3 regions of the Inquilinus ginsengisoli genome follow, and region 3 is predicted to be linked to each of the others. Evidence: riboswitches for the same ligand, from Rfam matches in the RefSeq annotation. Region 3 holds a riboswitch; each other region holds the start of a gene.
The links. A riboswitch is a leader RNA that binds a small molecule or an ion and turns the genes downstream of it on or off. The one in region 3 is predicted to bind cobalamin.
Positions count from the first base shown of each region.

Region 1: linked by a shared signal. The riboswitch ahead of E9232_RS11060 (CbtB domain-containing protein) and the one ahead of E9232_RS13815 (aromatic ring-hydroxylating oxygenase subunit alpha) in region 3 are both predicted to bind cobalamin.
Region 2: linked by a shared signal. The riboswitch ahead of metE (5-methyltetrahydropteroyltriglutamate--homocysteine S-methyltransferase) and the one ahead of E9232_RS13815 (aromatic ring-hydroxylating oxygenase subunit alpha) in region 3 are both predicted to bind cobalamin.

Region 1 covers NZ_JAVDPW010000003.1:717,650-721,909, reverse strand. The annotation lists gene E9232_RS11075 (YcjX family GTP-binding protein) at 1-188, shown strand, start outside; gene E9232_RS11070 (TIGR01620 family protein) at 185-1,210, shown strand; gene E9232_RS11065 (hypothetical protein) at 1,225-1,668, opposite strand; cobalamin riboswitch at 1,786-2,015, shown strand; gene E9232_RS11060 (CbtB domain-containing protein) at 2,180-2,371, shown strand; gene E9232_RS11055 (CbtA family protein) at 2,382-3,110, shown strand; gene E9232_RS11050 (metal ABC transporter substrate-binding protein) at 3,296-4,192, opposite strand; gene E9232_RS11045 (metal ABC transporter permease) at 4,219-4,260, opposite strand, start outside.
Region 2 covers NZ_JAVDPW010000016.1:101,183-105,442, forward strand. The annotation lists gene E9232_RS33310 (ROK family protein) at 1-404, shown strand, start outside; gene metE (5-methyltetrahydropteroyltriglutamate--homocysteine S-methyltransferase) at 457-2,790, opposite strand; cobalamin riboswitch at 2,900-3,114, opposite strand; gene E9232_RS33320 (helix-turn-helix domain-containing protein) at 3,186-3,815, opposite strand; gene E9232_RS33325 (alpha/beta hydrolase family protein) at 4,039-4,260, shown strand, end outside.
Region 3 covers NZ_JAVDPW010000004.1:473,747-478,006, reverse strand. The annotation lists gene E9232_RS13820 (ribonucleoside-diphosphate reductase subunit alpha) at 1-2,221, shown strand, start outside; cobalamin riboswitch at 2,385-2,591, shown strand; gene E9232_RS13815 (aromatic ring-hydroxylating oxygenase subunit alpha) at 2,714-3,958, shown strand; gene E9232_RS13810 (FAD-binding oxidoreductase) at 3,972-4,260, shown strand, end outside.

The sequences.
Region 1 (4,260 bases), on a different contig from region 3:
CGGGCGGCAAGCCGGTCGCCGCCTTCCCCGGGGCGCTGCCGCGCAGCCTGCGCGAGGCCCGTGGCGGCGGCCGCTTCGGCGCCCAGCGCTTCCTGCCGCCGGCCGATCTCGGCGCCGACGGCCAGCCCTGGCCGCACATCCGGCTGGACGGGGCGCTGCAGTTCCTGATCGGGGAAGACCTGGCATGACCCGGCCGCCATTGATTCTCGACGAACTGCCCGAGGCGGAGGGGCGGCAGACGCCAGCCCCGGCCGTGTTCCGGCTCGACCAGGCCGAGGCGGTGGCGGTCGAGGACGACCCGGTCCCGGCCGCGCCGGAAGCCTCCGATCCCGGCCTGTACCGCCGCCGCAGCCCGGGCAGCGTCGCCCTGCGCATCGCCTTCGGGGCGCTGACCGGCCTGGTGGGCCTGGGCATCGGCCTGTGGATCGAGCGCCTGGTCACCGACCTCTTGAGCCAGGGCGGGCCGCTGCAGGCGGCGACGCTGGTGCTGCTCGGCATCGCCGGGATCGGCATCCTGGTCTGGGCCGGCTGGGAGCTGCTGGCGCTGCGTCGGCTGGGCCGGGTCGAGGCGATCCGCAGCCTGGCCCGGGCCGCAGCCAGCGGCGATGCGGCCGCGGCCGAGGCGGTGGTGGCGCGCTTCCGCGGCCTGCACGGCAGCGGTCCGGCCGCCGACGGCATCGCCCGGCTGGAGCGCGAGCGCGACGAGCTGCGCGACCCTGCCGACCTGATCGCGCTGCTGGAGATCCACGCCCAGCGCCCGATCGACGCCGCCTGCCGCGCCACCATCGCGGCCACGGCGCGGCGTACCGCGCTGATCACCACGGTCACGCCCTTCGCCGTGGTCGACATGATCGTGTCCGGCGCGCTGAACCTGCGGATGATCCGGCGGATCGCCGAGATCCAGGGCTTCCGGCCCGGCCTGTTCGCCACGCTGTCGCTGATCCGGCGGGTGGCGACCACGCTGCTGATCGCCGGCGGGGTCGAGGCCGCCAACGACTATCTCGGCGATTTCCTGGGCGCCGGCCTGCTGCGCTCCTTCGGCCGCCGCGCCGGCGAGGGCGCGATCAACGGCATCCTCAGCGTGCGCATCGGCCTGGCCGCGATGAAGGTGTGCCGCCCCCTGCCCTATCTGCGCGACCACCCACCCGGCACCATGAGCCTGGCCAAGGCGATCTTCGGCGCCGAGACGGGGCCGAAGGGCAAGGACTAGGCACCCGCGGGGCGTCACTCCGATAGACGAATGCCATTCTCCTGGCACCAAACCTGAAGAGCTTCCTCGACGGTGCGCTCTTCGTAATCGTGCCAGCGATCGAGCGCGCCCCGCGATTCCAGCAGCCGCTTGAACTGCCCATACGCGCCCTTTCGCCGGAATATGTCCTCGACCGTGTCGAGGTCGCCGGGCAGCTCGCGATCGACGAAGCGCAGGACCAGGTCCCGGCCGAGATCGAGTTCGTTCTTGTGCGGAATGGCAAGGTAGCGATCGGAGGTCTCCACGTCGTCCGGAGCCACGTCCTCCTCCATGATGTCGGCAAAGTCCGAGACCAGGTGGATTTTCCCGGTGTCGAGCGAGACATAGGCCTTGTTCTCGCCGAAGCCGCCGGTGCTGACGAACTCATAGGCAAGTCGCAATTCGGTGCGATCGATCGTGACCGGGTCTTTCGATGCCATCGGGCGCTCTCCTCGACCAGGGGACCGTGCCACCGGATTGCCACGCTCCCGCGGCGCTCCGCAATGACGATGTCACGCGGGAGGCCCTGGGATGACTTGCCGCACCCGGCGGAATGACGTATCGGTTTCCGTGATGGTGCCCCGAGGACGACCTCCGAGGGGATTAAAAGGGAACACGGTGCGGACGACCCAATCAGGGGCCTAGACCGTGGCTGCCCCCGCAACTGTAAGCGGAGAGTCTGCCGCCATCGACGACCACTGGGCCACCGGGCGACCGGAGGCTTGGGAAGGTCGGCGGCAGACCACGACCCGCGAGCCAGGAGACCTGCCATCATCGTAGGGGTTCCATTGACCGGGCGGGGTGCCCGGAGGCGGAGATGATGGTGTCCAGGATCGTCTCATGGCGACGCGTCGCCGGCCCTGCCGCGTGCAGGCCGGGGCAACGCGTGCCCATGCCTTCGGCCGACGCGGCCCGTTTCACCATTGAACGCAAGGCATAGGAGACAGGGACATGACGTCCAACCCGTCCATCACCATCGGTACCGGCGCCAAGGCAGCGCCGCGCAGCCGCACCGCCGTCCCCGCCCTGCTCGCCGCCCTGTTGGGGGTGGTGCTGGTCTGGGGCGTCGGCTTCTCGCATGCCGAGGCCTTCCACAACGCCGCGCACGACACCCGGCATTCGAACGCGTTCCCCTGCCACTGAGGAGTCGGCAATGGCCGCGTTCCGCAGCTTCTTCCTGGTGGCAGCGCTGGCCGGGCTGATCGCCGGCGCCTTCATCACCATCGTCCACCAGTTCGGCACGGTGCCGATCATCCTGCATGCCGAGGTGTTCGAGAAGGCCGGCGAGGACGCCGCCGCCCCCGCCATGTCGATGGCCGCGCCCGCCGCGACCACGGCGGCCGCCGAGCACGATCATGAGCACGGGGCCGCGGCCTGGGAGCCGCAGGACGGCTTCGAGCGCACCGCCTACACGCTGCTGGCCGACGTGCTGACCGGCATTGGCTTCGCCCTGCTGCTGGTCGCGGCCTATGCCGTGCATGGCGGCGAGATCGACTGGCGCCGTGGCCTGTTCTGGGGCCTGGCCGGCTTCGCCACCTTCACCCTGGCGCCCGGCCTGGGCCTGCCGCCGGAGGTGCCCGGCACCGAGGCGGCGCCGCTGTTCGACCGCCAGGTCTGGTGGGTGGCCACGGCGCTGGCGACCGGCGGCGGGCTGGCGCTGATCTTCCTGACCCGCAGCGCCCTGTGGAGCCTGGCCGGCATCGTCCTGCTGGTGCTGCCGCACGCCTATGGCGCGCCGCAGCCGGCCGAGTTCAAGTCGGTGGCGCCGGAATCCCTGACCCATGACTTCATCGTCGCGGCGGTGATCACCAGCCTGCTGTTCTGGGCCGTGCTGGGGTCGCTGACCGGCTTGTTGTACCAACGCTTCCGGCCGGCGGCATAACCGCCGAACCTCATATCGGCTGTCTGAATTCCTGACCTGTCATCCCGTGCGCGCTGCGGCACGCAGTGCTGCGGCGCAGACACGGGATCTCGGCACGACCTCGAAGAGATCCCGGGTCAGCAGCGCATCACTTCGTGCTGCGCGGCGCCCGGGATGACGACGAGTCGATGTTTGCGGGATTGGTATCAGTTCTGCTTCATGCCGCCGACCAGCGTTGTGATGTTATACCGAAACATCTTCGCATAAGTCGAAGCCGGGCCGTCCTCGGTCGACAGCGCCTCGGCATAGAGCTCGCCGCCCATCTGCGCGCCGGAGGCCTTGGCCACCTGCTGCACCAGCCGGGGGTCGGTCGCGTTCTCGATGAACACCGCCTTGATGTGCTCGTGCTTGATCTGGTCGATCAGCTTGGCCACGTCGCCGGCCGAGGCCTCGCTCTCGGTGGAGAAGCCGACCGGGGCCCGGAACTCGATGCCGTAGGCGGCGCCGAGATAGCCGAAGGCGTCATGGCTGGTGATGACCTTGCGCTTGGCCTCGGGGATGGTCGCGACCTCGCGCCGGGCCCAGCCGTCGAGGTCCTTCAGCTCGGCCTCGTATTTGGCGCCGTTGGCCTGGTAGGCCGCGGCATGGGCCGGGTCGGCGGCCGCCAGCGCCTTGGTCACGTTCTGGGCATAGACCACGCCGTTCGCCGCGCTGTTCCAGGCATGCGGGTCGGTGATCTCCTTGCCGTCATCCTCCATCCGGCGGGTGACGATGCCGTCCGAGGCGACGATGATCTTGCCCTTGTAGCCCGAGGCGGTGATCAGCCGGTCCATCCAGCCTTCGAGGTCGAGGCCGCTGACGATGACCACGTCGGCCTTGGCCAGGGCCTGGGCGTCCTGCGGCGTCGGCTCGTAGACATGCGGGTCGCCGTTGGGGCCGACCAGGCTGCGGACCGCGACGGTGTCGCCGCCGACCTGGTGGACGATGTCGGCCAGCACGGTGAAGCTGGCGACGACGTTGAGCGTCTTGTCCTGCGCCCAGGCGGGCAGCGCGCAGGCAGCAAGAGACAGGCCCAGAAGGCCGGCACGAAACAGGGTCTTCATGCAATGGCTCCGATTAGGACACGAGGTCAGCGCGCGTAATGCGCGGTCGGCAGGTATCGGGCCCGCAG
Region 2 (4,260 bases), on a different contig from region 3:
ACGACGCCGAGATGCAGGGGCTGGCGCTGGCCACCGGCCGCGGCCTCGAACTGGTCGTCACCCTCGGCACCGGGGTCGGCACCGCGGTGCTGCGCGACGGCGAGCTGACGCCGCATCTGGAGCTGGCGCATCACCCGCTGTCCAACAAGGGCAAGACCTACGACGAGTATCTGGGCAACGCCGCCTATGAGAAGGTCGGCAAGAAGCGCTGGAACAAGCGGGTGCAGCGGATGCTGGAGATCGTCGAGATCCTGATGCATCCGGACCGGTTGCATATCAGCGGCGGCAACGCCAAGCGTATCGACTTCGACCTGCCGAAGGGCGTCAGCATCGCCTCGAACGATGCCGGGCTGGAAGGCGGCGCCGTGCTGTGGAAGAAGCCGCCGAAGCCGCGGGCGGGCTGAGAGCGGAAGCGGGTGGCGGCCGGCGCCGCTACCCGGTCCCAGGCGCGGGACGCTATTCCGCGGCCACCCGGCGCAGGTCGCGCGCGGCGGCGACCATGTTGACCAGGGCCGGCCGCACCTCGGCCCAGCCGCGGGTCTTCAGGCCGCAATCGGGGTTGATCCAGATCTGCCGGTCGGACAGCCGCTGCCGGGCGAGCCGGAGCAGCGCCGTGATCTCCTCGACCTCCGGCACACGGGGCGAATGGATGTCGTAGACGCCCGGCCCGATCTCGTTGGGATAGCGGTAGGTCGTGAACGCGTCGAGCAGCTCCATCTTGGAGCGGGAGGTCTCGATCGAGATCACGTCGGCATCCATCGCGGCGATGGCGTCGATGATCTGGTTGAACTCCGAATAGCACATATGGGTGTGGATCTGGGTCTCGTCCCGGACGCCGGAGGCGCACAGGCGGAAGCTCTCCACCGCCCAGTCGAGATAGGCCTTCCAGTCCGACCGGCGCAGCGGCAGGCCCTCGCGCAGGGCCGCCTCGTCGATCTGGATCATCGCGGCGCCGGCCTCCTCCAGGTCCAGCACCTCGTCCCGGATCGCCAGGGCGATCTGCCGGCAAGCTTCGCTGCGGGGCACGTCGTCGCGCACGAAGGACCAGTTCAGGATGGTGACCGGCCCGGTCAGCATACCCTTGACCGGCTTCCCGGTCAGCGACTGGGCATAGCTCCACCACCCCACGGTCATCGAGCGCGGGCGCGACACGTCGCCGTAGAGCACCGGCGGGCGGACGCAGCGCGAGCCGTAGGACTGCACCCAGCCATGCCTCGTGAAGGTGAAGCCGGCCAGCTGCTCGCCGAAATACTGCACCATGTCGTTGCGCTCGAACTCGCCATGCACCAGCACGTCGAGGCCGATCTCCTCCTGCCAGCGGATGGTGCGGGCCGTCTCCTCCTTCAGGAAGCTCTCGTACTGCCCATCGGTCAGCGCGCCCTTGGCATGCGCCGAGCGGGCCTTCCGCACCTCGGCGGTCTGCGGGAACGAGCCGATGGTGGTGGTCGGGAACAGCGGCAGTCCGAAGCGCCGGCGCTGGGTCTCGGCCCGGGTGGTGAAGGCATTGCCGCGCCGGGCCATCGCCGCCGTGACCGCGGCCATGCGGCCGGCCACCGCGCTGTCATGCACCTTCGGCGACGTCCGGCGCGCGGCGGACGCCGCGGCGGAGGACGCCAGCGCGTCGGCCACCGCCCCGTGGCCCTGGGCCAGGGCGCGGCCGATGGTCGACAGTTCGGCCATCTTCTGCACGGCGAAGGCCAGCCAGCTGCACACATCGGCGTCGAGCTCGTCCTCGAGGTCCAGGTCGATCGGCACGTGCAGCAGCGAACAGGATGGGGCGATCTGCACCCGGTCCGCGCCGCGGGCGGCCACGATCGGCTCCAGCCAGCCCAGCAGCGCCGGCAGGTCGGCGCGCCAGATGTTGCGGCCGTCGATCACGCCCAGCGACAGCACCAGGTCGCGCGGGGCCTTGTCGATCGCGGCGGCCAGCTGGCTCGGCGCCCGCACCAGGTCGAGATGCAGCCCGGCCACCGGCAGGGACACGGCTGTCGACAGGTTCTCGCCGAGGCCGCCAAAATAGGTCGCGACCATCAGATTCAGCGACGGCGCCGCCTGGGCCAGCGCGGCATAGGCGCGGCGCAGCGCGGCGCGGGCCGCGTCGTCGAGGTCCAGCACCAGGCAGGGCTCGTCGATCTGCACCCACTCCGCCCCCTCGGCGGCCAGGCGCTGCAGCATTTCGGCATAGACCGGCAGCAGGCCGTCCAGCAGCGACAGCGGGTCCGTCACGCCCTTGCCGAGCTTGAGGAAGGTGACCGGGCCCAGCAGCACCGGGCGCGTCTGGTAGCCCAGCGCCTTGGCCTCGCGGGCCTCCTCGACCGGCTTCAGCGAGGACAGGGCGAAGCGCTGCCCCTCGGCGAATTCAGGGACCATGTAGTGGTAGTTGGTGTCGAACCACTTGGTCATCTCCTGGGCCGGCACGCCGTGGCCATGGGCAGGACCGTGGCTGCAGGCGGCGTCGCCGACATCCGCCTGGGACCCGCGGGCCATGGCGAAATAGGTCGTCAGCGGCACCGGGCCGCCCGCCCAGCCATAGGCGGCGGGGATCGCCCCGACCATGACGCTGGTGTCCAGCACCTGGTCGTAGAAGGAGAAGTCGTTCGACGGGATGACGGTGACGCCGAGCGCGTGCTGGCGCGCCCAGTTGGCGGCGCGCAGCGCGGCGGCCGTCTCCAGCAGCGCGGCTTGGTCGGACTTGCCCGACCAGAAGCTTTCGAGCGCGGTCTTGAGCTCGCGGCGCGGACCGATCCGCGGCGTGCCGAGAGCGGCAACGGGAAGAGAGAGGGAAGACATCGGCTTGAACCCCAAAGATTGGGGGCAAAGGCCGAGCGGACGCGTGCGGCATGTCCCGACGGCGAGCAGCCGGCAGGATCGCAGGCGAACCACCGGGACACCCCGCCCAGGGACGTGCGTGTTCGCGGCAGGTCTCCTGGCTTGCGGGTCGTCGCTCCGGTCCGGCCTTCCCGAAGCCTTCCGGCTTCAGTGACGCAAGATGGACCTCGGCTCGCCGCTCACAGTTGCGGGGGCAGCTCCGGCATCGCCCTGCGGCTCACCGGATTCCCTCTTAGCTCCGGCGCCCGCGAATGGGCCCGGAGAACCACGAACCGGCGGAGTGTGCCCAGGCGGGGCGCGCGCGTCAATGCTGATATAAAGACATCTTTATATCGCCATGTCCCTGGCTGGCGTCCTCAAGCCGGCAGCGGCTCGATGCCCTCGGCCTCCAGCACCGCGGCGGTCAGGTCCTGCTCGGTCATGGTGCAGACGCACAGGATCCGGGCCGGCCGGTCGCCGACGCTGACATAGGCATGGCCCATGGTGCTGTCGAAATAGATCGAATCCCCGGCCTTCATCCGGGTCGGGGCGTACAGCTCGGTGTGCAGGTCCAGCTCGCCCTCCAGCACATAGGTGTACTCCTCGCCGGGATGGCGGATCAGGTCCTCGAACTCGTCGATCGACCGGGCCCGCACCAGCCCGATCATCGGCACCATCTTCTTCCGCGACAGCTCGGCGCAGACATAGAGGTAGTCGTAGGTCCGGGTCTGGATCGCCCGGCCCTCGCCCTGGCGGCTGAGGGCGCGGCGGCCGCGACCGGCCGAGCCGGCGGGGGCGCGGGTGCCGAACAGCTCGGCGATGTCGACCTTCATGCCCTGCGCCAGCTGCAGCAGCTTGTCGTAGGTCAGCGACATCTGGTTGTTCTCGACCTTGGACAGGGTCGAGACGGCAAGGCCGGTCATGGCGCTGACCTGGGCCAGGGTCCAGTCGTTGCGGCGGCGCAGGTCACGCAGGCATTCGCCCAGGCTGGGCTTCGGGTCGGTCATGGTCGCAGGCGATGTGGCCGGGCCGCCACCATAAGCGCCGGCCGGTTTTCGGCGACAGGGAAATGTTCGGGCGGCGCGATGGCTCACGATTTCTGCGAATTGGGCCGGCTGCTGCGTTTCCTGAGCATGAACATCGCCGCTGTGAGGAAAACTCGTCAGATTGTGCTTTTCATGATCACAAAAACATGTCTCACTTTCCGTCAAACAGGCACAAGGGGGCATCATGGCGCGACCGCACGGGCATGGAACGCGGCTGGCATCCTATGATTTCGGGGCGACCACAGTGTTCGCCTGCGGCCTGGACCAGCGTTTCAGCTACTGCGCCTATGTGCCCGAGGCCTATGACGAGCACGGCAGCGACAGCTGGCCGCTGGCGGTGATCGTGCACGGCACCGAACGCGGCATGCAGGCCTATCGCGACGGCTTCGCCGATTTTGCGGAGCGG
Region 3 (4,260 bases):
CCATGCCGAGATGGTCGAGGGCTATGCCGAATACTTCCCGGCCTATGTGAAGAAGGGCATCGCGGTCGACCTGCTGGACCCGGAGCTGGCGCGCTACGACCTGAAGAAGCTCGCCGCGGCGCTGAAACCGGAGCGCGACCTGCAGTTCCAGTTCCTCGGGCTGCAGACCCTGTACGACCGCTACTTCCTGCAGACCGAGGGCATCCGCTTCGAGCTGCCGCAGGTGTTCTTCATGCGCGTCGCCATGGGGCTGGCCGCGCGGGAGATCGACCGCGAGGCGCGGGCGATCGAGTTCTACGACCTGATCTCCTCCTTCGATTTCATGTGCTCGACCCCGACGCTGTTCAACGCCGGCACGCCGCGGCCGCAGCTGTCCTCCTGCTTCCTGACCTCGATCGCCGACGACCTCGACGGCATCTTCAAGGCGGTGAAGGACAACGCGCTGCTGTCCAAATACGCCGGCGGCCTGGGCAATTCCTGGACCCGGGTGCGCGGCCTGGGCGCCCATATCCGCGGCACCAACGGCCAGTCGCAGGGCGTCGTGCCGTTCCTGAAGGTCGCCAACGACACCGCCATCGCGGTCAACCAGGGCGGCAAGCGCAAGGGCGCGGTCTGCGCCTATCTCGAGACCTGGCACGTCGACATCGAGGAATTCCTCGACCTGCGCAAGAACACCGGCGACGATCGCCGCCGCACCCATGACATGAACACCGCCAACTGGGTGCCGGACCTGTTCCTGCAGCGGGTCGAGGCCGATGGCGCCTGGACCCTGTTCTCGCCGGACGAGGTGCCCGACCTGCACGACCTCTACGGCCCGGCGTTTAAGACCGCCTACGAGGCCTATGAGGCCAAGGCCGCCCGCGGCGAGATCCGCGTGCACAAGCAGGTCCGCGCGCTCGACCTGTGGCGCCGTATGCTGACCATGCTGTTCGAGACCGGCCACCCCTGGGTCACGTTCAAGGACCCCTGCAACATCCGCTCGCCGCAGGGCCATGTCGGCGTGGTGCACTCCTCGAACCTGTGCACCGAGATCACGCTGAACACCTCGGATGACGAGGTCGCGGTCTGCAATCTCGGCTCGATCAACCTCGCCAACCATGTCGGCGAGCGCGGCCTGGACCGGGCGCGGCTGGAGCGCACCATCCGCACCGCGATGCGGATGCTGGACAACGTCATCGACATCAACTTCTACACCATCCCGGAAGCCCGCCGCTCCAACCTGCGGCACCGCCCGGTCGGGCTCGGCATCATGGGCTTCCAGGACGCGCTGCAGGCGCTGCGGCTGCCGATCGCGTCGGACGAGGCGGTGCGCTTCGCCGATGAGAGCATGGAGGTGATCAGCTATCACACCATCGCCGCATCGGTGGAGCTGGCGGCCGAGCGCGGGCGCTACCCGTCCTTCGAGGGCTCGCTGTGGAGCCGCGGCATCCTGCCGATCGACTCGATCGAGCTGCTGGCCGAAGCCCGCGGCGGCGTGCTGGAGATGGACCGCTCCAAGACGCTGGACTGGGACGGGCTGCGCGATCGGGTGCGCAGCACCGGCATGCGCAACTCCAACACCATGGCGATCGCGCCGACTGCGACCATCTCCAACATCTGCGGCGTGGCCCAGTCGATCGAGCCGGCGTTCCGCAACCTCTACGTCAAGGCCAACATGTCGGGCGATTTCACGGTGGTGAATCCCGGCCTGGTGCGTGATCTCAAGGCGCTCGGCCTGTGGGACGAGGTGATGATCTCGGACCTCAAGTATTTCGACGGCAGCCTCGGCGCCATCGACCGGGTGCCGGACGACCTCAAGGCGCTGTACGCCACCGCCTTCGAGATCGATGCCAGCTGGTTGGTCGAGGCGGCGTCGCGCCGGCAGAAGTGGATCGACCAGGCCCAGTCGCTGAACCTGTATATCGCCAACCCCAACGGCAAGAAGCTGGACGCGCTGTACCGGCTGGCGTGGAAGCGCGGCCTGAAGACCACCTACTATCTCCGGGCGATGAGCGCGACCCATGTCGAGAAGTCGACGCTGAAGGGCACCGACGGCAAGCTGAACGCCGTCGCCAGCGCGCCGGTCGCCGCGGCGCCGGCTGCGGTCGCCGCGGCGCCGATCGTGGTGGTGCCTGCTCCGGTGGTGGCCACCTCCGCCTTCGGCACCGACGACCTGACGATGGCCGACGGCGCGCCGATGGTCTGCCCGATCGACGACCCGACCTGCGAAGCCTGCCAGTAACCGCTGGACTCACCACCATGGCGGCCGGTCCTCACCAGGGCCGGCCGCCATTTTTTATGTCCGTCGCGCCTCCGCGTCCGAAAACCGCTTCGTCTTCCCCGCCCGTGTCGCCGGCCGGAAAGGGAATGTCGCTTTCACGAGCCTCGACCGGCCGGGGGCATGCTTCAATCGGGATGTTCAAGGTGCCGCTGGCCTGGGAGGTCCGGCGGAGAATTGGGAAGCCGGTTCAACGCCGGCGCTGCCCCCGCAACGGTGGCGGAGCACGTCGTCTCGACCGAGACCACTGGGCGACGCAAGCCCGGGAAGGTGTCGAGACGGTCCGAAAGGACGGCTCCGAAGCCCGGAAACCAGCCTTGGGCATGGTGAACTCGACTGATCGCGGTGGGCGGTCAAGAGGCAGTGTGCAGCGGGCCGGTCCCAAGACCTGACGGGCGCGCACCATTCCCTCCTCTCGCCCATCCGACCAGTCCTTCGAAGGCCCGGGGACGGACGATGGACGCGCGCGACACGATGCTGAGGCTGCTCCGCAGCCACCGGGACGGCTTCAGCCTTGAACAGCCCTTTTACACCGACCCGGATTTCTTCCGGCTCGATATGGAGATGATCTGGTACCGCGACTGGCTGTTCGTCGGCCATGATTGCGAGCTGGCGAAGCCGGGCCAGTACTTCACGGTGCAGGTCGGCGCCTATCCGGTGGTGCTGGTGCGCGACCAGGGCGGCCGGATCCGCGCCTTCCACAACGCCTGCCGGCATCGCGGCAGCCGCGTCTGTTCCGCGCAGAAGGGCACGTCGGCCCGGCTGGTCTGCCCCTATCACCAGTGGACCTACGACCTCGACGGCAGCCTGCTGTTCGCCCGCCAGATGGCCGATGGCTTCGACAAGACCCAGTACGGGCTGAAGCCGGTCGCCTGCGAAAGCGTCGGCGGCTACATCTTCATCTGCCTGGCCGACCAGCCGGCGGATTTCGCGCCGTTCCGCGCGCTGATGGAGCCGTATTTCCTGCCGCACCGACTGGCCGATGCCAAGATCGCCTTCGAGAGCACCATCATCGAGAAGGGCAACTGGAAGCTGGTCTGGGAGAACAACCGCGAGTGCTATCACTGCGTGGCCAACCATCCCGAGCTGTGCAAGACCTTCCCCGAGGCGCCGAACGTCACCGGCGTCGCCGGCGCCGACAGCGACCCCGAGATGGTGGCGCATTGGGCCAAGTGCGAGGCGGCCGGCCTGGAGGCGAAGTTCCGCATCGACCCGGCCGGGCAGTTCCGCGCCACCCGGGCGCCGCTGCTGCGCGACGCGGTCAGCTACACCATGACCGGCAGGCGGGCGGTGAAGCGCGGCCTGTCCGACCAGGTCACCGCCGACCGCATCGGCGCGCTGATGCTGTACCACTACCCCACCACCTGGAACCACGTGCTGATCGACCACGCCGTGACCTTCCGGGTGCTGCCGATCAGCGCCACCGAGACGGCGGTGACGACCAAATGGCTGGTCCACAAGGATGCGGTCGAGGGCGTCGACTACGACCTGGCCGAGCTGACCCATGTCTGGACCGAGACCAACGACCAGGACCGCCGGATCGTCGAGGAGAATGCGTTCGGCATCCAGTCGCCATCCTACGAGCCCGGCCCCTATTCCGAGATGCATGAGGGCGGGGTGATCCAGTTCGTCGACTGGTACACCCGGTTCATGGAGCCGCGCCTGGCCGAGGGCAGCAAACCGCGCCTGCGGGTCGCGTGAAGGGGAGGCGGTCGTGAACGCAGTGACGGGGGATCTCCCGCTCTACCGCCATCTCGACCAGATGGTGCCGTGGAACGACCGGCTCCAGGTGCTGGAATGCGTCGGCGTGTTCGACGAGGCGCCGGAGGTGAAGACCTTCACCTTCCGCTCCGACAACCAGACCTGGTTCCGCTACCAGCCGGGCCAGTTCGTGACGCTGGAGCTGCCGGTCGGCGACGAGCTGGTGATGCGGACCTACACGCTGTCGTCCAGCCCGTCGCGCCCGTTCTCGATTTCCGTCACGGTCAAGGCGCAGCCGGGCA